DNA from 2 places in the Stenotrophomonas sp. 63632_Sma genome. Region 2 is predicted to be linked to the other one. Evidence: riboswitches for the same ligand, from Rfam matches in the RefSeq annotation. Region 2 holds a riboswitch; the other holds the start of a gene.

What was found. Region 2 has a riboswitch for glycine ahead of ACZK45_RS19565 (trimeric intracellular cation channel family protein). Riboswitches for the same ligand answer to the same signal wherever they lie in the genome.
Region 1: it holds a riboswitch for glycine, as region 2 does, so the genes downstream of both, gcvP (aminomethyl-transferring glycine dehydrogenase) here and ACZK45_RS19565 (trimeric intracellular cation channel family protein) in region 2, are expected to answer to the same signal.

The regions. Positions count from the first base shown of each region.
Region 1 covers NZ_CM151220.1:3,423,949-3,435,698, reverse strand. Annotated here, with positions in the region: gene ACZK45_RS16000 (L,D-transpeptidase family protein) at 1-428, opposite strand, end outside; gene ACZK45_RS15995 (methyl-accepting chemotaxis protein) at 664-2,787, shown strand; gene ACZK45_RS15990 (hypothetical protein) at 2,837-3,460, opposite strand; partial or broken gene ACZK45_RS15985 (hypothetical protein) at 3,655-3,873, opposite strand; gene ACZK45_RS15980 (AraC family transcriptional regulator) at 3,981-4,703, shown strand; gene ACZK45_RS15975 (amino acid permease) at 4,785-6,152, shown strand; gene ACZK45_RS15970 (VOC family protein) at 6,256-6,666, shown strand; gene gcvP (aminomethyl-transferring glycine dehydrogenase) at 6,759-9,626, opposite strand; glycine riboswitch at 9,689-9,791, opposite strand; gene ACZK45_RS15960 (multidrug effflux MFS transporter) at 10,091-11,317, shown strand; gene ACZK45_RS15955 (siderophore-interacting protein) at 11,459-11,750, shown strand, end outside.
Region 2 covers NZ_CM151220.1:4,206,000-4,217,749, reverse strand. Annotated here, with positions in the region: gene ACZK45_RS19580 (efflux RND transporter permease subunit) at 1-2,057, opposite strand, end outside; gene ACZK45_RS19575 (multidrug efflux RND transporter permease subunit) at 2,054-5,131, opposite strand; gene ACZK45_RS19570 (MdtA/MuxA family multidrug efflux RND transporter periplasmic adaptor subunit) at 5,128-6,294, opposite strand; gene ACZK45_RS19565 (trimeric intracellular cation channel family protein) at 6,585-7,202, opposite strand; glycine riboswitch at 7,287-7,390, opposite strand; glycine riboswitch at 7,404-7,493, opposite strand; gene ACZK45_RS19560 (GIY-YIG nuclease family protein) at 7,534-7,800, shown strand; gene ACZK45_RS19555 (hypothetical protein) at 7,874-8,287, shown strand; gene ACZK45_RS19550 (nuclear transport factor 2 family protein) at 8,356-8,787, shown strand; partial or broken gene ACZK45_RS19545 (hypothetical protein) at 8,792-9,229, shown strand; gene ACZK45_RS19540 (NAD(P)/FAD-dependent oxidoreductase) at 9,329-10,609, opposite strand; gene ACZK45_RS19535 (NYN domain-containing protein) at 10,733-11,512, shown strand; gene ACZK45_RS19530 (glutathione S-transferase family protein) at 11,657-11,750, shown strand, end outside.

The sequences.
Region 1 (11,750 bases), 780 kb from region 2:
TCTTCCACACTGCCGTAGCCCAGCGATGTGAGCTTGGCCTGGGCGGCGGGCCCTTTCGGAGTGGCCTGGAACGGACCGGCAACATCCTCAGCAGTCAGCGTGTAGCTGGCCAGCGGCCCAACGGTATCGGCCTGCAGGGCCTTCCAGGTGGCGTCGTCCAGTTCACCCGTTACGTCCAGCCCATGCGCTGCCTGGAAACCCGACACCGCGCGTCGCTGGTTGCTGCCCACTTCGCCATCGATCTGGCCAGGGGAGAAGCTCGCGCGATCCAGCAGCACCTGGGCGTGCAGCGCGGAGTGGGGTGCGGTGTCCGGTCCGGCCGTTTCGGCAATGGGTGCGGGCAAGTGGGGCGGCGGCGCCTGCGCGAAGGCTGGCGACGCCAGCAGCGAGAGAGCGAGCAGGGTGGATCGGGACACGGGCAAGGGCATTGGGATCTCCAGCAGGTCACGCCACCACCTTGCCCGCAGCAGCCGCCGAGCCACCGTGAAAGGGATCTGATGCCCGCATGAGCAGCCATGGGTATTGCAGCCGTGTCCAGCGCGCAGGTGCTGCTGCGCAGGGGGCTCACCAAGGTGAACGGTGGCCGACGCCGTCGACGGACGGCGATCAAGATTGCCTGCCGGGCCGCCGATAAGGGCGCATCCCCCCGTTTTGGATACCCCCATGAACTACTTGAGGAACGTCAGGGTTGCCTGGCGTCTTGGGCTGGGCTTTGGCCTGTTGCTGCTGCTGGTTGCCGCCGTGGTGGCCACCGGCGCCACCGCCAGTGTCGTGCAGAAGCGCGCGATGCAGCAGGTGGTCGACGTCAGCGTGGCCAAGGTGCGTCTGCTGTCGCAGATGCTCGATGCCAACAACCAGATGATGGTCGTGCGCCGCGAAATGCTGATTCGCCAGGGCGAAGACCGTGGCAGCGACGAGAAGCGCATTGCCGACCTGGTCAAGCGCTACGAGGCCAGCTGGACCGCCTACCAGGCGCTGCCCAGCGACGCCGACGGCAAGGCCATCGCGGAAACCATCGCCGCCAAGCGTGCCATTGCGCGTCCACTCAACAAGCAGACCAGCGAACTGATGGAGCAGGGCGACTACCCGGGCGCCGTAGCGCTGACCCTGGGCCCCGTGCAGGAAGCGGCAAACGGCTGGAACAAGGCTCTGTCCGATGGCGTGGACTTCGAAGAGAAGGAAAGCCGTGAGGCAGCCGCCGAGGCGATCCGCCTGGGTGAGCGCAGCCTGCTGCAGCTGCTGGTGCTGGGCGGCGTCGCGCTGCTGGTGGGCATCGGTGCCTCGGTGATGATCGGCCGCAGCCTGACCGGTCCGCTGGCCCGCGCGGTGAACCTGGCCGAGCGCCTGTCCAAGGGACAATTGGACCAGGAGTTCCGCCTTGGCGGCCGTGACGAACTGACCCAGCTGGGCGAGGCGATGGCCAGCGTGCGGCAGAGCGTGCAGGCGGCGATCGGCGCACAGCTGCAGATGGCTGAGCAGCATGAGGCGGGCGCGATCCGCTATCGCATGGACGTCACGGCGTTCCCCGGTGACTTCGGCCGCATGGTGCAGGCCACCAACAGCCTGGTCGAATCGCACGTGCAGGTGGAACTGCTGATGGCCGAGGTGATGCAGCGCTACGCCATCGGCGACCTCAGCCGTGACCTGCCCGACTACCCGGGCGAGAAGGGCACGCTGACCCGTACCCTGGCCGCGGTGAAGCAGAGCCTGATGGCGATCAACGCGCAGATCGATGAATTGGCCCGCGCCGCACGCGCCGGTGATTTCAGCATGCGTGGTGATGCCGCTGCGTTCCAGTACCAGTTCAAGGCGATGGTCGAACATCTCAACGGCATGATGGCCAGTTCACAGGCCAGCATCGCCGATGTCTCCGACGTGCTGCGCGCGATCTCGCACGGCGACCTGACCGCACGCATGGACGGCGAGTACGACGGCGTGTTCGCACGCATGCGCGACGATGCCAACACCACCACCGCACAGCTGACCGGCATCGTGCATGGCATCCAGGTGGCTGCCGACAGCATCAACAACGCGGCGCAGGAACTGGCCGCCGGCAACAACGACCTGTCGCGCCGTACCGAGCAGCAGGCAGCCAATCTGGAAGAAGCGGCCGCATCGATGGAGGAACTGACCTCCACCGTGCGCCAGAACGCCGAGCTGGCGCGTCAGGCCGACAGTGAAGCGCATGCGGCCGGTGCCGCCGTGCGCGAGACCGAGCAGGCGATGGCACAGATGGCCTCGGTCATGGGTGAGATCGACCAGTCCTCGGCACGCATCTCGGAAATTTCGACGGTGATCGATGGCATCGCGTTCCAGACCAACATCCTGGCGCTGAATGCTGCGGTGGAAGCGGCGCGTGCAGGTGAGCAGGGGCGTGGATTCGCCGTGGTCGCCAGTGAAGTGCGGACGCTCGCGCAGCGTGCCGGTGTCGCCGCCAAGGAGATCAAGGAACTGATCGAAGATGCCGCTGCCAAGGTGAAGAGCGGCCTGGCAGTGACCGTTGAATCGGAAGCCGCGATCGCCCGCGTAGCCCAGGCAAGTTCGCGCACCACCCAGCTGATGAGCGACATCGCAGCGGCCAGCAAGGAACAGGCCGCCGGTATCGAGCAGGTCAACCAGGTGGTGGTGCAGATGGACCAGGTGACCCAGCAGAACGCTGCGCTGGTGGAAGAAGCCACCGCCGCCAGCCGCGCGCTGGAAGAACAGGCGCATGCACTGACCACGTCGGTGTCGGTGTTCAAGGTGGAAGGCGACGCAGCTTCGGTTGTGCCGCGTCGCGCAGCCTGAGTGGAAGAGGCCGGCACTGGCACCTGAGCCAGTGCCGGTCGCACACGGATCAGCGCTTGAAAAGACGTTCGTGCATCCAACCGTCGTTCGTCAGAACGAGTGTTGCCTTGCCTGGGATATCGCCTTCCACCTGCTCGGCAAAGTTCCGGTAGCTGGCCTTCACCGCTTCAGACTTTGCCCAGTTGTCCGCCCCATCAACCTTGTACCGGAAGTTCACCTGGGACAGCTTTACTCCCATCATGTCGCTGGGCTCGGTGAAGGTATCCACTCCAACCATTGCGAACCTGCCCGTGCAGAATGCGTCCTGCGCAGCCACTGTATCGGCAGCATTGGCGACAAGGAACTTCTTGCCTGTATCGGTGATCTGGTATTCCCCTGCGGGTCGCATCGAGGTCCCGAACATTGATTTGACCTCGGTGTCACGGCGAATGAGCAGTCCGGCATCGACCAAAGCTGCGGCCCGCTTGCGGTTCTGTTCTCCCAGTCGGTCGTCGTCAGCCAAGGTGAAGGGAATCTCGCGGGCAGGAACTGCTGCGCACAGTCCCTTGTTCGTATCCAAGTAGGTCTGGATGGCCTTGCTGAAGTTGCTCTTGCTGGGATCCTTGGCGCTGCCACACGCAGCGAGGACAAGGGTGAGCGCACTGACAGTCAGCGCATGTTTCCTGAGAGACAAGGAAGCTTCCTTTCCATTGAAGTGGAAAGAGTGAATATCACGTAGGCGCCCATGCGTGGTGATCTATTGGTCCAAAGATCCAGAAAGCATCCAGGCAGGATTGCTTCAAGAGCTGCGTTTCAATGCTGTCTGATGGGAATGGACGGCCTATTGCGACATTTTTGGTTGCTGGCTCAAACTCAAGAGGCGTTATCGGCTGCGCGGGAGCGTGTCGTCCTCTTGGCCGTTGCCTTCTTTGCCACCTTGCGCCCACTGCCACTGCGCTTGCCGCCGCCGTCCTGCTTGTTCACAGTGGCCCAGGCGATGCGCTCTGCGGTGCTTTCGCTGGCACCGCGCTCGCGCTCGCTCTCTTCGATGTGCTCGGCCTGGCGCTTCTGCTTTTCGGTATAGGCGGACTTGTCACCGCGGGGCATGGCCGGTTCTCCGGTGGGGGCTGGCCCCCACGGTGGGCCTGGCGGCGTTAAGCGCAAGTCCCGCAAGGGTGATCGCACCGGCAAGGGGCCTCGGCTATGCTTGTGGCATGCGAGTCGAGCCCGCCGACATCGAAGCCCTGTTCGACGCCATCCCGGATGTGCTGTTCTTCATCAAGGACCTTCAGGGGCGTTACACCCACGTCAACCAGACCATGCTGCGGCGGCTGGGCCTGCGCGCGCGCAAGGACGTGATCGGGCGTACCGCGGCCGAGATCTACCCGACCGGCCTCAGTGCGGACTACGTCGACCAGGACGCCCGCGTGCTGTCCGGTGAGGTGATCGAGAACCTGATGGAGCTGCACCTGTTCGCCAACCGCGAACCGGGCTGGTGCCTGACCTGCAAGCGCCCGCTGGTGGTCGATGGGGCCATCGAGGGCCTGATCGGCATATCCCGCGACCTCGGCCAGAAGGACAGCCTGGGCACGCAGTACGAGCAGCTGCGGCTGGCGCTGGCCCACCTCAATGCGCACTACGCCGAAAACGTGCGCATGCAGACCCTACTGGACATCACCGGTTTCTCGCTGTCCAAGTTGGAGCGCAGCTTCCGCAAGGTGTTCCAGATGACCCCGCAGCAGGTGCTGACCCGGCTGCGGATCCAGATGGCCATGCACCTGCTGCACGGTGACGACAGCATCGCCTGCATCGGCCAGGCCTGCGGTTTCAGCGACCAGAGCGCCTTTACCCGCAAGTTCAAGGCTGAAACCGGTTTCTCGCCGCGCGCCTACCGGGCCCGTATTGGTGGCAACGTCGGCGAGCCGGCGCTGGCCTGAGCCGCCTGCTGCGCTGTGCCTATCCCCGTGGGCACGGGACAGGGTAAGGTGTCGCCCCTGTAGCCGCCGCCAGCCCTGCCGATGCCCAACTCGATTCCGACCGCTTCGCCGTCCCGCCTCGGGCACTCGCTCAAGCCCCGCCAGCTGATCATGATGGGCCTGGGCAGCGCCATCGGCGCCGGCCTGTTCCTCGGCTCGGGCGTGGGTGTACAGGCGGCCGGCCCGGCGGTTCTGGTGTCGTATCTGGTCGCTGGTGCGCTGGTGATCATCGTGATGAACGCACTGGGCGAGATGGCGGCGGCCAAGCCGACCAGTGGCGCGTTCTCGGTCTATGCCGCTGATGCCATGGGCGCCACCGCCGGCGCCACCGTGGGCTGGCTGTGGTGGGTGCAGCTGGTGATCGTGATCGCCGCCGAGGCGGTAGGCGCGGCCGGGCTTCTTGCCACGGTCTGGCCGGCGATACCGGTACCGATGGCGGCGCTGGCCTTCATGCTGTTCTTCACCGCGATCAATCTGCTCGGGGTGAAGAACTTCGGCGAGTTCGAATTCTGGTTCGCCATCCTCAAGGTGGTGGCGATCCTGGCCTTCATCGCCATCGGTGTGGCGCTGCTGATGGGCTGGCTGCCGCAGGTCACCTCGCCGGGCTTGAGCAACTTCACCGAGCATGGCGGCTTCGCGCCGAAGGGGCTGGCCGGCATCGGCACGGCGCTGCTGGTTGTCGTTTTTGCCTTTGGCGGCACCGAGATCGTAGCCGTCGCTGCGGCCGAAACCGAAGATCCCGAGCGCAGCATTGCCCGTGCCATCCGCACCGTGGCCTGGCGCATCCTGGTGTTCTACATCGGCTCGCTGAGCGTGATCATCGCCGTGGTGCCGTGGACCAGCGAGGCGCTGAAGTCGCCGTTCGCTGCGGTGCTGGATATCGCCCGCATCCCGGGCGCGGGTACGGCCATCACCCTGATCGCGGTGATCGCACTGCTGTCGGCACTCAATGCCAACCTCTACGGCGCCTCGCGCATGATGTATTCGCTGGCGCAGCGCCGCGAGGCACCGGCGGTGCTCGGCTGGACCGACCCGCGCCAGGTGCCGGTGATCGCCGTGCTGGCCAGCGTGCTGTTCGGCTTTGCCGCCACGGTGATGGAACTGCTGTTCCCGGACCGGGTGCTGCCGGTGCTGCTGAACATCGTCGGTTCCACCTGCCTGCTGGTGTGGACGCTGTCGCTGGTGTCGCAGCTGGTGCTGCGTCGCCGCGCGGATCGCCTGGGTACCCGCCTGCCGTTCCGCATGGCCGGCTTCCCGTGGCTGACCTGCTGCGCGCTGGCGATCCTGGCACTGATCTTCGGCCTGCTGCTGAGCGAGTCGCACACCCGCCTGCAGTTCCTGTCGATGGTGGCGTTGACCGCCACGATCGCCACCAGCAGCGCCATCGCACGGCGCATGCGCGAGGCGTGATTGAAGCTGCCGGCCAGCGGCCGGCACTACCACGGGGGCTGCACATCCGCCGTGCCATCCTGATCGTGTGGGCCGTCCGCGGCCCGTCGACCAGGAGTACCGCATGCTGCGCAGCCGCCCCTTCCTGATGTTCACCGGCCAGGCCGAAGCGGCCTTGGCTCTGTATGCCGAGGCCTTCGCCGATTTCCGCCTGCTGGCAATGCAGCGCCATCCGGACGGCGCCGGTGCCGGCGTGCCCGGGCAGGTCCGCCAGGCCATCTTCCTGCTCGGTGGAACCCACTACCTGTGCTTCGACAGCCTGGACGTGCACGATTTCACCTTCTCACCGTCGATCTCGCTGTTCGTCGAGTGTTCCGGCGCCGAGCAGTTCGAACGTGCCGCACGCGTGCTGGGCGAGGGCGGCCATTGGTTGATGCCGGTGGGCGACTATGACTTCAGCAACCGCTACGGCTGGGTGCAGGACCGCTTCGGCGTATCGTGGCAGTTGAGCCTGGGGCAGATGCCGGATCCGTGATCGGATGTTTGTGGGTGTGGACCTTGGTCCACACGCGCTTATGAAAACGGCCCGCTTGCGCGGGCCGTTTTCTTTACCGATGCAGCGAGGAATCACGCCTCGACTTCATCATCCTTGTAGGCATCGACCGGGATGCAGGCGCACATCACGTTCTTGTCGCCGTACACGTTGTCCACGCGTGCCACCGGCGGCCAGTACTTCTGCAGCTTCAGGCTCGGCAGCGGGAACGCAGCCAGTTCACGCGGGTAGGCGTGGGTCCACTCGCTGGCGGTCACCGCGGTCGCGGTATGCGGCGCGTTCTTCAGCGGGTTGTCCTCGCGGTCCAGGCGGCCGTCTTCGATCGCGGTGATTTCCTCGCGGATCTGGATCATCGCGTCGATGAAGCGATCCAGCTCGTGCAGCGACTCGCTCTCGGTCGGCTCTACCATCAGCGTGCCGGCCACCGGGAAGCTCAGGGTCGGGGCGTGGAAGCCGAAGTCGATCAGGCGCTTGGCCACGTCCTCGGCGCCGATGCCGCTGGTCTTCTCCAGCGGGCGCACGTCCAGGATGCACTCGTGTGCCACCAGGCCGTTGCGGCCGGTGTAGAGGGTCTTGAAGTGCGGGGCCAGGCGCTTGGCGATGTAGTTGGCGTTGAGCTGCGCGACCTGGGTGGCCTTGCGCAGGCCGTCGCGGCCCATCATCGCGATGTACATCCAGCTGATCGGCAGGATCGAGGCGCTGCCGAAGCTGGCCGCGCTGACCATGCCGACCGGGCCGTTGTCACCCAGCTTGCCCGGCAGGAACGGGGCCAGGTGCTCCTTGACCGCGCACGGGCCGACGCCCGGGCCGCCACCACCGTGCGGGATGCAGAAGGTCTTGTGCAGGTTCAGGTGCGAAACATCCGAACCCCACTTGCCCGGCTTGGCCACGCCGACCAGGGCGTTCATGTTGGCACCGTCGGTGTACACCTGGCCGCCGTGCTTGTGGATGATCTCGCAGATCTCCACCACCTCTTCCTCGAACACGCCGTGCGTGGACGGGTAGGTCATCATGATCGCGGCCAGGCGGTCGCTGTACTTCTCGGCGTTGAGGCGGATGTCCTCGACGTCGACGTTGCCGTTGGCATCGGTCTTGGTCACCACCACCTTCATGCCGCACATCTGTGCCGAGGCCGGGTTGGTGCCGTGCGCCGAGTCCGGAATCAGGCAGATATCGCGATGTTCCTCACCGCGCGAGCGGTGGTAGGCGCGGATCGCCAGCAGGCCGGCGTACTCGCCCTGCGCGCCGGAGTTCGGCTGCAGGCTGACCGCGTCGTAGCCGGTGCATTCCACCAGCATCGCTTCCAGCGTGTCGATCAGTTCCTTGTAGCCCAGCGCCTGGTCGGCCGGCACCAGCGGGTGGATCTGCGAGAACTCCGGCCAGGTCACCGGAATCATCTCGGCGGTGGCGTTGAGCTTCATGGTGCACGAGCCCAGCGGGATCATCGTGCGGTCCATCGCCAGGTCCTTGTCGGCCAGCGAACGCAGGTAGCGCAGCAGCTCGTGCTCGCTGTGGTGGGTGTTGAACACCGGGTGGGTCAGGAACGCGGACTGGCGCAGCAGGCCGGCCGGCAGCGCATCGGCAGTGCTGGCATCCAGTGCGTCGACGTCCAGCGAGGCACCGAACACGGCAGCCACGGCGACGATGTCGGCGCGAGTAGTGGTCTCGTCCAGGCTGATGCCGACCGAGTCGCTGTCGATCGCGCGCAGGTTGTAACCAGCGGCGCGTGCCTTGGCGTGGATCTCATCGGCGTGCACGCCGGTGACATGCAGGGTGTCGAAGAAGTCACCACCGACCTGCACGCCGGCGTTGCGCAGCGCGGCGGCCAGGATCGAGGCCAGGCGATGGGTGCGGCGGGCGATGCGGGTCAGGCCGTCCGGGCCGTGGTAAACGGCGTACATCGAGGCCATCACCGCCAGCAGCACCTGTGCGGTGCAGATGTTGGACGTGGCCTTCTCGCGGCGGATGTGCTGCTCGCGGGTCTGCAGGGTCAGGCGGTAGGCCGGGTTGCCCTGCGCGTCGATCGAGACGCCGATCAGGCGGCCCGGCATCGAGCGCTTGTAGGCGTCACGGCAGGCCATGAAGGCGGCGTGCGGGCCACCGAAGCCGAACGGCACGCCGAAACGCTGGCTGTTGCCGACCACGATGTCCGCGCCCCATTCGCCCGGAGCGGCCAGCAGGGTCAGGGCCAGCAGGTCGGTGGCCACGGCCACCAGGCCGCCGCGCGCGTGCACGGCATCGACCAGCGCCTTGTAATCGCCCACCTGGCCGAAGGTGTCCGGGTACTGCAGCAGCAGGCCGAAGGCTTCCGCTTCCAGCGCTTCGGCCGGCGTACCCACGCGCAGCACGATGCCCATCGGTTCGGCGCGCGTGCGCAGCAGTTCCAGCGTCTGCGGGTGCACGGCGTCGTGCACGAAGAAGGTGTCCGACTTCGACTTGGCCGAACGCTTGGCCAGGGTCATCGCTTCGGCGGCGGCAGTGGCTTCGTCCAGCAGCGAGGCGTTGGCGATTTCCATGCCGGTGAGGTCGGCGCACAGGGTCTGGAAGTTGATCAGCGCTTCCATGCGGCCCTGCGAGATTTCCGCCTGGTACGGGGTGTAGGCGGTGTACCAGGCCGGGTTTTCCAGGATGTTGCGCAGGATCACGTTCGGCGTGTGGGTACCGTAGTAGCCCTGGCCGATGAAGCTGCGCAGCACGGTGTTCTTGTCGGCGATCGCACGGATCTTCGCCAGTGCCTGCACTTCAGTCATCGACTCCGGCAGCGCCAGCGGCGCCGGCGACTTGATCTTGGCCGGTACGATGGCATCGGTCATGCCATCCAGCGACGCGTGGCCGACGACATCGAGCATCTGCGCGATCTCGGCGTCGTTGGGGCCGATGTGGCGCTCGACGAACGCATTGTGGTGCTCGAGCTCACGCAGGGAAGGGGTGTTCTGGGACATGGCGAAGGATCCGTCAGGAAAGGGCACACGCACGGGCACAAGCCGCCGGTCGGCGGTCTGCGGGGCGCCCCTCTGTCCTTTTGCCTGAGAGTTTAAAAGCGCGGCGGACCGCAGCTTCGTGCCCCTTCGGCGCCGGATCGAACCGGTCTCTCCAGAGTTCTGTTACGGGTGGTATCGGGCCTGAGCGATTACGGGCGTTGCGCCTTCGGCAGCGGTGTTCCGCTTCTCCCACCGTGTTGCCCGCTGATTATAGCCCGTTGCGGGCCCGCCGGCCGCCTCCAGACATGGCCGCCGCGCCTGAATGGCCGATGGCCATGTCGTGCGTTTTGTGCACCGCTGCATGGCATCGGGCGCAATCCCCACCTATGATGGGCGGATACCCGAATTCATCTGGCGCCGTCCCTGCAGAAGGGGACCGGCGCCCGCCGTGCGTGCCGCGCATGGCCCTGCCGGACGCCTTCCCCATGACCGCCGCTGTTGCTCCCTCCACCCGCCGCATGGCCCTGCTGCTCGCCGGTCTGGCCATGTTCGGTCCGTTCTCGATCGACACCATCTTCCCGGCGTTCCCGCAGCTGGCCCAGCGCTTGGCGGTGGACGAAGTGGCGGTGCAGCAGACCATCAGCGTGTACCTGCTGTTCTACGGCCTGATGAGCCTGGCGCACGGCCCGCTGTCCGATGCCTGGGGCCGCAAGTGGGTGATCCTCGGTGGCCTGGTGGTGTTCGTCGGCGCTTCGGTTGGCTGCGCGCTGTCCACCGACCTGACCACGCTGCTGGCGTTCCGTGCGCTGCAGGGCCTGTCGGCGGGTGTCGGCATGATCGTCGGCCGCGCGGTGATCCGCGACCTGTACCACGGCCACGACGCGCAGCGGCTGATGAGCCAGGTGTCGATGCTGTTCGGTATCGCCCCGGCCATCGCGCCGATCATCGGTGGCTGGATCCTGCTCAGTGGCGCCGGCTGGCCGCTGATCTTCTGGTTCCTGGTGGTGTTCGGGCTGGTCCTGCTGGCGGCCACTGCGCGCTACCTGCCGGAGACCCATCCGGTCGAAGCACGCGTGCCGTTGTCGCCGCGCACGTTGATGCGTGACTACGTACGCATCGGCTTCAATCCGCGCTTCCTGCGCCTGGCGCTGGCCGGCAGCATCGGCTTCGGTGGCATCTTCCTGTACATCTCCTCGGCGCCGGTGTTCGTGATGCAGCACCTGCATCTGGGCGAGGGCGGCTTCGCCTGGCTGTTCATCCCCACCATCGGCGGCATGACCACCGGCTCGTTCCTGTCAGGGCGCATGGCCGGGCACACCACGCCCACCCGCCAGGTCGCCATCGGTTTCGGCCTGTGCGCGCTGTCGGTGCTGTTGAACGTCGGCTACGTGGCGCTGGCCCCGCAGTTCGTGCTGCCGTGGGCGGTGCTGCCGATCTTCCTGGGCGGCATGGGCATGGCGCTGATCTTCCCGATCCTGGCGCTGGCGGTGCTGGACATGTACCCGCACCAGCGCGGCCTGGCCTCGTCGCTGCAGGCCTTCGTGCAGCTGATGATCAGCACCGTGGTGGCCGGCGTGGTATCGCCGCTGCTGAGCGCCAGCCCGCTGCACCTGGCGTTGGGCCAGGCTGCGTTCTTCGGTGCTGGTTTCGTGTTCTGGTACTGGGAACACCAGCGTGAACGCGCGGCGCAGGCAGTCTGCACGGGTCACTGAGCAGCGTGCAGGGGTAGGGCAGGCCGCGACGCCGGCAGCGCTTGCGACGGGAAACCACCGGACTAGGCTGGGCACTCCAGCCAGCCGGTGCACGGGTGCACGACAGCCAGCCAATCCGATGTCGTTGCATGAGGTTCCCCCATGGCTGCGCAGCAGACCTACCGCCTGTTCGAGGTGGCGCTGAAGGAGCGCCGCGTTCTCTCCCCTTCCCTGGACCGCATGGTGTTCACTGGCGCCGACGTGGCGCGGATGAAGACCGAAGGCCCGGACCAGCGGATCAAGGTGTTCTTCCCCTTGCCCGGCCAGGACCTGCCGCAGGTCCCCAGCGGCGAGGACTGGTACCCGCGCTACCGGGCGCTGCCGGACGATCAGCGCCCGCCGATGCGCACCTACACCATCCGCCAGTTGCGTGCGGAGCAGGGCGAGGTCGACG
Region 2 (11,750 bases):
GCCACCTTTGGCGCCCATTCGCGCAGTGGTGCTGTATCGGCCGACAGCAGCTGGAACTCGTACTTGCCGCTGCTGCCGGCGCCCTCCAGGCGGATGTCCTGGTCCACCCACAGATAGAGATTGCCGCCGGGCAGCTTGGGCAGCCGCGCGCGCAGGCGGTCGATCACCTGTTGGCTGGACACCTTGCGCTCGGCCAGCGGCTTCATCTTGATCATGATGAAGGCGTTGTTGACCCCGTTGCTGCCACCGATGTAGCCGATGATGTCCTCGATGGCCGGATCGGACAGCAACAGCTTCCTGTACGCATCGATCTTCGGTTGCATGGCCTGGAAGGACAGGCCGTCATCGCCGCGCGCGAAGCCGCGCAGCTGCGCGGTGTCCTGCTTGGGCACGATGCCCTTGGGCACCTGCTGGAACAGCCACGTGTTAAGCGCGATGACTGCAACGAAGGCCAGCAACGGCCAGCGCAGCCGGCGCAGGCTGGCCTGAAGCGTGCGCAGGTAGGCGCTGCGCACACGTTCGAACAGCGCATTGCTGCCCCGCTGCCAGCGCGAGGGTTGCTGCGCGGCATCCACGAACAATCGTGCACACAGCATCGGCACCAGGCTCAGCGCGACCAGCACGGAGACCGTCATGGCCGCCACCAGGGTCAACGAGAATTCGCGGAACAGGCGTTCGACGAAGTCGTCCAGGAACAGGATGGAGACGAACACCACGGCCAGTGCAACGTTCATCGACAGCAGCGTGGCACCGACTTCCGATGCACCCCGTACTGCCGCCTGCCAGCGGTCGGCGCCCAGTTCGCGATGGCGGGCGATGTTCTCCAGCACCACGATGGCATCGTCCACCACCAGCACGGCGGCGACGATCAGCGCCATCAATGAAAGCGTATTGAGTGAGAAGCCCATCAGCGCGATCAGCGCCAGCGTGCCGAACAGCACCACCGGAATGGCCACGCTGGGCACCAACGCTGCACGCCAGTGGCCGAGGAAGCCGAGCACCACCAGCACCACCAGCACGATCGCCAGCACCAGCGTGAGCTCTGCTTCGTGCAGGGTGGCGCGGATCACCGGCGAGCGGTCCATCACCAGCCGCATGTCCACGCTGGAGGGCAACAGCGCATGCAGTTGCGGTAGCTGCGCCTGGATGGCATCAACGGTGGCGATGATGTTGGCGCCGGGTTGGCGGCTGACGATCAGCAGCACGGCGGGGCGTTCGTTGTGGAAGCCGCTGGCGTAACGGTCTTCCACGCCATCGGCAACGGCGGCGACATCGCCCAGCCGCAGCGTGCGGTCGTCGCTGACCTTCAATGCCAGTTCGCGGTACTGCGCGGCCTGGCGCAGCTGCAGCGGCGCTTCCAGCTGCCACTGCTGGCGGTCATCGCCCACGGCACCCAGCGGGCGCATGGCGTTGGCGCGGCCGATGGCCTGGGCCACGTCCTCCAGTGCCAGGCCTGCATGGTTCAGTGCATTCGGGTCCAGCGATACACGCACGGCGGGCAAGGCGCTGCCGCCCACCTGCACTTCGCCCACGCCCGGCACCTGCGACAGCTTCTGCGCCAGCACGGTGGAGGCCAGGTCATACAGCTGGCCTGGCGAACGCGTGTCCGAGGTCAGTGCCAGCGCCAGGATCGGTGCCTGTGAGGGATTGACCTTGCGGTACTGCGGCATGCCGGGCATGCCACTGGGCAACTGTCCGCGTGCAAGATTGATGGCGGCCTGCACTTCACGCGCTGCCTCATCGATGTCGCGGCCGAGTACGAACTTCAGTTCGATCTGGGTCTGGCCCTGGGTGCTGGCCGAGTCGATGCGTGAGATGCCGGGCAGGCTGCCCAGTGCGCGCTCCAGCGGCGTGGCGACGGTGGCTGCCATCGACTCGGGCGAGGCGCCGGGCAGGCTGGCACTGACTTCAATGGCCGGGTAATCGACCTGCGGCAGCGGCGCCACCGGCAACAGGCGCAATGCCAGCAGGCCGGCCAGCACCAGCGCCACCGCCAGCAGGATCGTCGCTACCGGGCGCTGCACGCAGGCCTGCGCCAGGCGCGCGATGGGGGTCACGCGCGCGCCTCGTCAACGGTCACCGGGGACGTCGCACGGCCACGCTGCAGGCGATCAAAGGCCAGGTAGATCACCGGCGTGGTGAACAGGGTCAGTACCTGGCTGACCAGCAGCCCCCCCACCATCACCCAGCCCAGTGGCTGCCGCAGCTCGGCGCCGGAACCACTGGCCAGCATCAGCGGCACTGCGCCGAACAGCGCGGCCAGCGTGGTCATCAGGATCGGCCGGAAGCGCAGCAGCGCGGCCTGATGGATCGCCTCGCGCGGTGACATGCCGCGTGTGCGCTGCGCGTCCAGCGCGAAGTCGATCATCATGATCGCGTTCTTCTTCACCAGGCCGATCAGCAGCACGATGCCGATCACCGCGATCAGGTCCAGGCTGCGTCCGCTTACCCACAGTGCCGCCAGCGCACCGACGGTGGCCGAGGGCAGGGTGGAGAGGATGGTGATGGGGTGGATGAAGCTCTCGTAGAGCACGCCCAGCACGATGTACATCACCACCACCGCAGCCAGGATCAGCCACAGTGTGGACGACAGCGAGCTGCTGAAGGCCGCTGCGGCACCCTGCAGGCGAAGTTCGATGCTCTGCGGCAGATCCACGTGTGTGCGTGCGGCGTGCACAGCCTCCACCGCTTCGCCCAGCGAAGCGCCCGGGGCAAGGTTGAACGACAGCGTGGCCGCCGGGAACTGGCCCACGTGATTGCGTAGCAGTGCGGACGGACCCACCTCTACCCGCGCCACTGCACCCAGCGGCACGGTCTGCCCACTGCTGCTGCGCACACGCAGGCCCGTGATCGCCTCCGGCCCGGGCTGTCGTGAAGGATCGGCCTCCAGCACCACCCGGTACTGGCTGGCCTGGGTGAAGATGGTCGAAATCTGGCGCTGCCCATAGGCGTCGTACAGCGCATCGGCGACTGCTTCCACGCTTACGCCCAGGCGCGCCGCCGCATCGCGGTCGATCGCCACGCGCGCCTGCCGGCCCTGCATCTGCAGATCGCTGGCGACATCGCGCAGTGCAGGTTGCTGGCGTAGCGCCTGCAGCAGCTTCGGGGTCCAGCGTTCCAGTGTTTCAAGATCCGGCGTGGTCAGGGTGAACTGGTACTGGGTGCGGCTGATGCGGTCTTCGATGCCCAGCTCCTGTACCGGCTGCAGGTACAGGGTGATGCCGGGGATCTTCGACACGCGCTGTTGCAGTCGCGCCATCACTACGGCGGCGCCATCGCGGTCGCCGTGCGGTTTCAGCTCGATCAGCAGGCGGCCGGTATTGAGCGTGGCATTGTTGCCGTCCACGCCGATGTGGGACGACACGCTGGCCACCGCCTCGTCGGCTTCGATGGCCGCCGCCAGCGCCTGCTGGCGCTCGCGCATGGCCTGGAACGAGATCGCCTGCGGCGCTTCGCTGATGCCCTGCACCAGGCCGGCATCCTGCACCGGGAAGAAACCCTTGGACACGGCGAAGTACAGCGCCACGGTCAGTGCGAGGGTGGCAACGGTGGCCAGCAGCATCAGCGGCTGGCGCTGCAGCACCCAGCGCAGCTGGCGGTCGTAGAGGCCGATGACGCGGTCGAAGACATCGGGCGCATGTGCAGTCTTCGCGTGCGGCTTCAGGAACCGCGCGCACAGCATCGGCGTCAGCGTCAGCGAGACCACCAGCGAAATGCCGATGGCTACCGCCAGTGTCACTGCGAACTCATGGAACAGTGCGCCCACCAGGTCGGCCATGAACAGCAGCGGGATCAGCACCGCGATCAGCGAAACGGTCAGCGACACCAGGGTGAAGCCGATTTCCGCTGCACCCTTGAGCGCCGCCTCGCGGGGGCTTTCGCCTTCCTCCAGATGGCGGGCGATGTTCTCCAGCATCACGATGGCATCGTCCACCACGAAGCCGGTGGCGATGGTCAGCGCCATCAGGGTGAGGTTGTTGAGCGAGTAGCCGGCCAGCAGCATCACCGCAAAGGTGCCGATGAGCGACAGCGGTACCGCGACGCTGGGAATGAGCGTGGCCGGCAGATTGCGCAGGAACACCCAGGTGACCAGCACTACCAGGCCGATGGCCAGTACCAGTTCTTTCTGCACGCCGCGCACCGACGCGCGGATCGATTCGGTACGGTCGCTCAGTACATTCATCTGCACGCCGGCGGGCAGCGTGGCCTGCAGCTGCGGCAGCAGCGTACGCACCTGCTCGACCACGGCGATCACGTTGGCGCCGGGCTGGCGCTGGATGTTCACCAGCACTGCCGGCGTGGTACCGCTCCAGGCGGCCAGCTGCCGGTTCTCGGCGCCATCGGTAATGGTGGCTACATCGCCCAGCCGCAGCGGCGCGCCGTCGCGCCAGGCCAGTACCAGGGCACGGTACTCATCCACGCTGCGCATCTGATCGTTGGCATCGAGCATCACCGCGCGGATCGGGCCGTCGAAACTGCCCTTGGGCAGGTTGACGTTGGCGGCGGCGATGGCGGTGCGGATGTGGTCCATGCCCAGGTTGTTGGCGGCCAGCGCCGCTGGATTGACCTGGATGCGCACCGCCGGGCGCTGGCCACCGGCCAGGCTGACCAGGCCGACGCCGGGCAACTGCGCCAGGCGCTGGGCGATGCGCGTATCCACCAGATCGTGCACCTGCGGCAGCGACAGGCCTTGCGAGGTCACCGCCAAGGTCAGGATGGGGGTGTCGGCCGGGTTGACCTTGCGGTACACCGGCGGCACCGGCAGGTCCCCGGGCAGGAAGCTGCCCGCCGCGTTGATGGCGGCCTGCACGTCCTGCTCGGCCACACCCAGCGACACCTCCAGCCCGAACTGCAGGGTAATGACCGAGGCGCCACCGGAACTGGTCGACGACAGTTGTTTCAGGCCGGGAATCTGGCCGAGCTGGCGCTCCAGCGGTGCGGTGATGGTGCGTGTGGTCAGTTCGGGGCTGGCCCCCGGATACAGCGTGGTGATCTGGATGATCGGGTAATCGACCTGCGGCAGCGCCGCCACCGGCAGCAGGCGATAGGCCAGCACGCCGGACAGCAGCAGCGCCACCATCAGGAGAGTCGTTGCGACCGGGCGCAGGATGAACGGGCGCGAGAGGTTCATGCGCCGGCCTTGGTCGCGGCCTCCTCGGTGATGATCTCCACCGCCGTGCCGTCTTCCAGCCCGTCGATGCCTTCGATCACCACCTTGTCCCCTGCGGCCAGCCCGGAGCGCACGGCCACGCGTCCATCATCGGCCGGACCGAGCACCACGGTGCGGCGCTGTGCCTTGCTGTCCTTGTCGACGATATGCACGTAGTTGCCCTGGCTGCCGAACTGCACGGCGGCATCGGGAATCAGCAGCGCGGGCTGCTCGCCCAACTGCAGGCGGACGTTGACGAACTGGTTGGGGAACAGCGCCAGATCGCGGTTGTCGAAGTGTGCACGCAGTTTCAACGTGCCGGTGGTGGTATCGATGCGGTTGTCGACGCTGGACAGCGAGCCGCGGGCCAGCTGCCGGCGTTCTTCGCGGTCCCAGGTTTCCACAGCCAGTGCCGGTTGCGCCTGCACGGCATCGAGCAGCGCCGGCAGCTCGGGTTCGGGCACGGTGAACAGCACGCTGATCGGCGCGGTCTGCGCCAGCGTCACCAGGCCTTCGGCATCGCTGGCGCGCACCAGGTTGCCCACGTCCAACCGGCGCAGCCCGACGCGGCCACTGACCGGCGCGGTGATGCGGGTGTACTGCAGCTGCAGGCGCGCTTCATCAACAGACGCCTGATCGCTGAGGCGGCGGCCCTGCAGCTGGCGCACCTTGCTCTGCTGGTCGCTCAGTTCCTGCCCGGACACGTAGTTCTGCTTCTGCAGTTCGCGGTAGCGCTGCAGCTGGCGCTCGGCGTTTTCCAGCTCGGCCAGATTCTGCTGCTGGGTACCCTGCGCCTGTGCCAGCTTCACTTCATACGGGCGCGGGTCGATCTGCGCCAGCAGATCGCCGGCCTTCACCTGCTGGCCTTCCTGGAAATGCAGCCGTAGCAGTTCGCCATCCACGCGGCTGCGTACCACCACGCTGTGCAGCGGGGTGACCGTACCGACCGCCTTCAGGCGCAGCACCAGCGGCTCGGCGCTGGCGCGTGCCACGCGTACCGGCACCGTCTTGCCCGGCGCATCGTCGCTGCTGCCGGCGCCGTTCCGGGGCCACAGCCACCACGCCAGAACGGCGACGAGGGCGATGGCCAGCACCGCCCACAACAGGCGGGCACGACGGAAGCGGGAATTTTCGGCGACAGACATGGGGCATCCTGCGCCCTGCGCGCGCAGGGACATGCGGGCCCGTCGGCGCGTTCACGGCACCACGGGCAGCGGGGAGGGAGTTGTCTGGCGGGGCCGCGGGCGCGGCGTGGCTGGATGCCGTCGCGGCAGCGACGGGGTGACAATGGTAGCCAATCACCCCGGCCAATGCCGCATGACCATGGTCATGTTCTGCAATGCGTCGAACGGGCTCGACCAATCTTGTAGAGTCGAGCCATGCTCGACTGCGTCTGCCAGGAATAGTCGAGCATGGCTCGACTCTACGAAGAGGCTCAATGCACTTCGTCGTGATAGACGAACTTCGGCATTTCCCAGCGGTAGTGGATCGCCAGCAGGCGCAGCGCGAAGCCGCCGCCGAGGCAGCACAGGATCGCGGTGGCGTCGGCCACGCCCCAGTGCAGCAGCAACAGGTAGGCCGCGCCGGTCAGCAGCGCGATGATCGCGTACAGCTCCTTCTGGAAGATCAGCGGCACCTCGTTGCAGAGAATGTCGCGCAGCACGCCGCCGAAGGCGCCGGTCAGCATGCCGGCGATCAGCACGATCGGCATGGCATGGCCGGCCTCGCGCGCGATCGAGCAGCCGATCAGGGTGAAGGCGATCAGGCCCAGGCCATCGAGCACCAGGAAGGTGCGGCGGAAGTGGTGCATCCAGCGCGCCACCCAGGTGGCGATCAGCGCCGCGCACACGGTGAAGCCCAGGTACTCGGGATGCTTCACCCAGCCCAGCGGGTAGTGGCCGAGCAGGATGTCGCGCAGCGAACCGCCCCCGAGGGCGGTGACGCAGGCGATCATGACCACCCCGAACAGGTCCATGCGGCGACGGCCGGCGGACAGCGCGCCGGTCATGGCTTCGGCGGAAATGGCGATCAGGTAGATGATGGACAGCAGCATGGGACAGGCTCCGGGCGCGGTGGGGCCGGCCATGCGCGACTACCGCCACTGCCTGCGCAATGACGGGATGACGATGACCGGTGCCGCTCCCGCTGTCCTTTTGCCTGAGAGTTCAGCGGCGTTGGCCGCGTGCCCCTTCGGCGGATCGTCCCGGGCGTGCCCGGTGACCTCTCTCCAGCTCGGCGAGTCGAATGCATGGTTGGTGGGATTCCAGCCCACCGGCCTGAGCGATCATGGGAGCCTGCGCCTTCGGCGGGCGCCAGCGCGGCGCCTCTCTCCTGCATTCGGGCGCCAGTATATCCGCTGCAGTGCAGCAAGGCATAATCCGGGCATGGCCCCGTCCCTCCGCCCGTGGTTCCTGTACCTGCTCGAATGCCGCGATGGCAGCTATTACGCCGGCATCAGCACCGACGTGGACGCGCGTTTTGCTGCCCACCAGGCCGGCAAGGGCGCACGCTACACCCGGGCCCGGCCGCCGCTGCGCGTGCTGGCCGTGCGCGAGTACCCGGACCGGGCCGCCGCCTCGCGCGCCGAGTGGCAGCTCAAGCAGCAGCCGCGCGAACGCAAGCTGGCCTGGCTGCAGGCGCCGGTCCTGTAGATCCACGCCATGCGTGGATGGTGTGCTGGGCCATGCCATCATCGCCACATCCATCGACACAGGAAGCGGTCCGATGAAATCCTGCTGGATGCTGATGTTGACGTTCTGTATCCCCCTGTCGGCCTGCGCCCAGACTCCGCCACCGCTGCAGCACGGGCAGATCGGCAGCGCCGCCGAACTGGCCGCACAGCGCGGCCCGGACACGCCCGAGCCCATCCACCTGCGCCGCGACCAGGTGCCGCCCGATCTGGTCGACCTGATCCCGCTGGCCGAAAAATGGGGCATCGGCGATGACCTGCTGCGCGATGAGATGCAGGAACATGCCACCGACGCGGAAAAGCGCGCGATAGCTGATGCGCTGAAGCATCGGCATGCGCGCATCTCCGCCTGGCTCGACAGTTTCCCGCAGGGCCAGCCGATGACCGACGAAGCGGCCGCGTTCCTGTACATGCAGCTGAGCGTCGACGAAATGGGCCTGATGCAGTAGATCCACGCCATGCGTGGATGCGGCTTGCCCATGCGATGATCGCCCCGCGCCCAGAGCCGGAGACCCGGATGTCCACGATTGCCCTGCTGTTCGCTCTTTCCGCAGCAACGAGCCCTGCCGCCGACCCGGCCACCATCGCGGCCATCGAAGCCACCTGCCACGATTACGTCGACGGCCAGCTGGAGGCCGACCCGCAGCGCGTCGCCCGCTCCCTGCACCCGGACCTGGCCAAGCGCGCGGTGCTCGGCGATACACCCGACGAACGCCTGGGCCTGCGCCGCATGTCGAAGGAAGAGCTGGTCGCGTTGACGAAGCAGGGCGCGCTGAAGACCCCGAAGGATCAATGGGACCGCCGCTGCACGGCGCTGGACGTGACCGGCAACGCCGCCTCGGTGCGGCTGGAAACCCCGTGGTTCGTCGACTACTTCCACATGGGCCGCTTCGACCAGCGCTGGGTCATCGTCAATGCACTGTGGTACCCGAAACCGAAGGCGCCGTAGAGCGATGCGTGCTGCCGGCAAAGCATGGATCTCCGTCGTCATGCTGGCCGCGGGCATCGCACTGCTGCCTGGCCTGCTGTACCTGCTCGGGCTGGCGCTGGTGGAAGGCCGGCCGAAGCCGGCGGACCGCGCACCCAGTGGTATGGCTGCGTGCAACAGTGAGCAGCGCACGGGATTCCAGCCGATGAATCCATAGAGCTTCACGACGCGGTTCTTCGATCCTGAAGCGTTGAAGAAGGCGACTGATGTCGAGCGCGAAGCGTTCTGGGTTGCACGCCGCCACCTGATGCGGCAGCCAAGGCACGACATGCTGCGCTGGCATCTCAGCAGTACCGCACTGACAGTCTGGATCACCCGGCATTGGAGTACCGCGCAGATTGCCGATGCCGCGAGGAAGGAGGATTTCTGCCGCACCTGGTCGAAACGGCGGGTGGCCCGATGAACCGGTAGATCCACGCCATGCGTGGATGGTGTTGACGGGGTCAGAGCCCTTTCCTGCGGAAAGGGATCCGACCGCGCAGCAGCCGGCCAGCGGCCGGCACTACCGTCGGGGTCGCCGGTCTTCCTGGTCATCACCGAAGATGATGCGCGCGCTGCGCTGGTAGCTCCAGTACGCCACCGCCCAGTTCAGCAGCACCACGATGCGGTTGCGGAAGCCGATCAGGAAGAACACGTGCGCGGCCAGCCAGAACCACCAGGCCAGGATGCCCGACAACTGCAGCCGGCCCAGGTGGACGATCGCGGCCATGCGGCCGATGGTGGCCAGGTTGCCGAAGTCGGCGTACTTGAACGGCCCCGGTGCTGCCTTGCCATGCAGACGCGCGCGGATCACCTCGGCCACGTACTTGCCCATCTGCTTGGCGGCGGGCGCGACGCCGGGCACCGGCTTGCCATTGGCCTGGTTCAGCGCGGCCAGATCGCCGGCCACGAACAGTTCGGGGTGCCCGGGCAGGGTGAGGTCGGGTTGCACCTGCACGCGGCCGGCGCGGTCCAGTGGCACCTCCAGGGTGCGCGCCAGTGGTGAAGCGGCCACACCGGCGGCCCACACCACGGTGCGTGCCGGCACGAATTGATCACCGAGCTTGAATCCCAGGCTGTCGATGTCGCTCACCGGGGTACCGGTCAGTACTTCCACGCCCAGTTTTTCCAGCTGCCGACGCGCCTTCAGCGAAAGCACTTCCGGGAACGAGGACAACACGCGCGGGCCGGCTTCGACCAGCCGCACCTTGGCGCTGGCCGGATCGATGTGGCGGAACTCGTTGCGCAGCGTATGCCGCGCGATTTCTGCCAGGGTGCCGGCCAGCTCAACACCGGTGGGACCGCCGCCGACCACGGCAAAGCTCAACCACGCCGCTTTCTTCGCCGGGTCCGGTTCGGCCTCGGCGCGCTCGAACGCCAGCAGCAGCTTGCGGCGCAGCGCGATGGCATCGTCCAGCGTCTTCAGCCCGGGCGCATCATCGGCCCACTGGTCGTTGCCGAAGTAGGCGTGGGTGGCGCCGGTAGCCAGCAGCAGGCTGTCGTAGTCCAGCGTGCTGCCATCGGCCATGCGGATCTGCCGGGCCTGCTTGTCGATGGTCACCACTTCGCCCAGGCGGACTTCCACATTGCGCTGGTGGCCGAGGATGTGGCGCAGCGGTGCGGCGATATCCGGGGCGGACAGGCCGGCGGTGGCCACCTGGTACAGCAGCGGCTGGAACAGATGGTGGTTGCGGCGGTCGACCAGGGTGATGCGTATGCGCTCGCGGGCCAGGGCACGGGTGGCCCAGAGGCCGGCAAAACCGCCGCCGACAACAACCAGGTGGGGAACGCGCTCGCGACTCATCGACTCACTCCAGTGGGGGCATTGGGGGAAGCGCCTGGCATCTTCGCACGATGGCGCCCTGTCACGTCAGCGCCCGCATGGATCGGCGATACTCGGGTTCAGGCAACCGCCCGTGAGGAGCCCATGAGCGAACCGGAAAAGCGCATCGCCCTGTTGATCGACGCCGACAATGCGCCGGCCTCGAAGATCGACGAGGTCCTGGCCGAAGTCGCCCGCTACGGTGTGGCCAACGTGCGCCGCGCCTATGGCAACTGGAAGAGCCCGCGGTTGAAGGGTTGGGAGGCCGTGCTGCACGAATATGCGATCCGCCCGATCCAGCAGTTCGCCTACAGCAAGGGCAAGAATGCCTCGGACATGGCGATGGTGATCGATGCCATGGACCTGCTGTACGCGCGCAATCTCGATGGCTTCGCCATCGTGTCCAGCGATGCCGATTTCACCCCGATGGTGATGCGCCTGCTGACCGACGGTGTGAAGGTCTATGGCTTCGGCGAGAAGAAAACCCCGGAGCCGTTCGTCAACGCGTGCTCGAAGTTCACCTATCTGGAAGCGCTGGGCCAGACCCATGCCAGCGTGCCGGATACCGAACAGGCGTCCAGCGAACAGGCATCGAACGAGCCTGTTGCCAACGACGATGCCCGGCCACGCAAGAGCGGTGCGGAAATGCGCAGCGATACGCGGCTGGTGAAGATGCTGCGCCGTGCGGTGTCCTCGGCCGAGGGCGAGGATGGCTGGTCGCACCTTGGCCCGGTCGGCAGCCAGATCGGCAACCAGGCCTCGTTCGATCCGCGCAACTACGGTTACGGCAAGCTCAGTGACCTGCTGGCAGCGATCGGGCTGTTCGAGCTGAAGAAGGACGGCAAATCCTCCTACGTGCGCGCGCTGCCGAAGAAAAACCGGTAGTGCCGGCCGCTGGCCGGAAAAGAACCGGTAGTGCCGGCCGCTGGCCCGCAAGCCCCAGATGCCAGATCCCGCATCCGGCACGCACATCTCCACTCCGATCAGGCGTATCGTTGCCGCTCGCATTGCCAGCAAGGAAAAACCCGCATGTTGAAGATCTGGGGCCGCCGCAATTCCAGCAACGTCCGCAAGGTGCTGTGGTGCGCCGAGGAAATCGGCCTGCCGTACGAATCCATCGAGG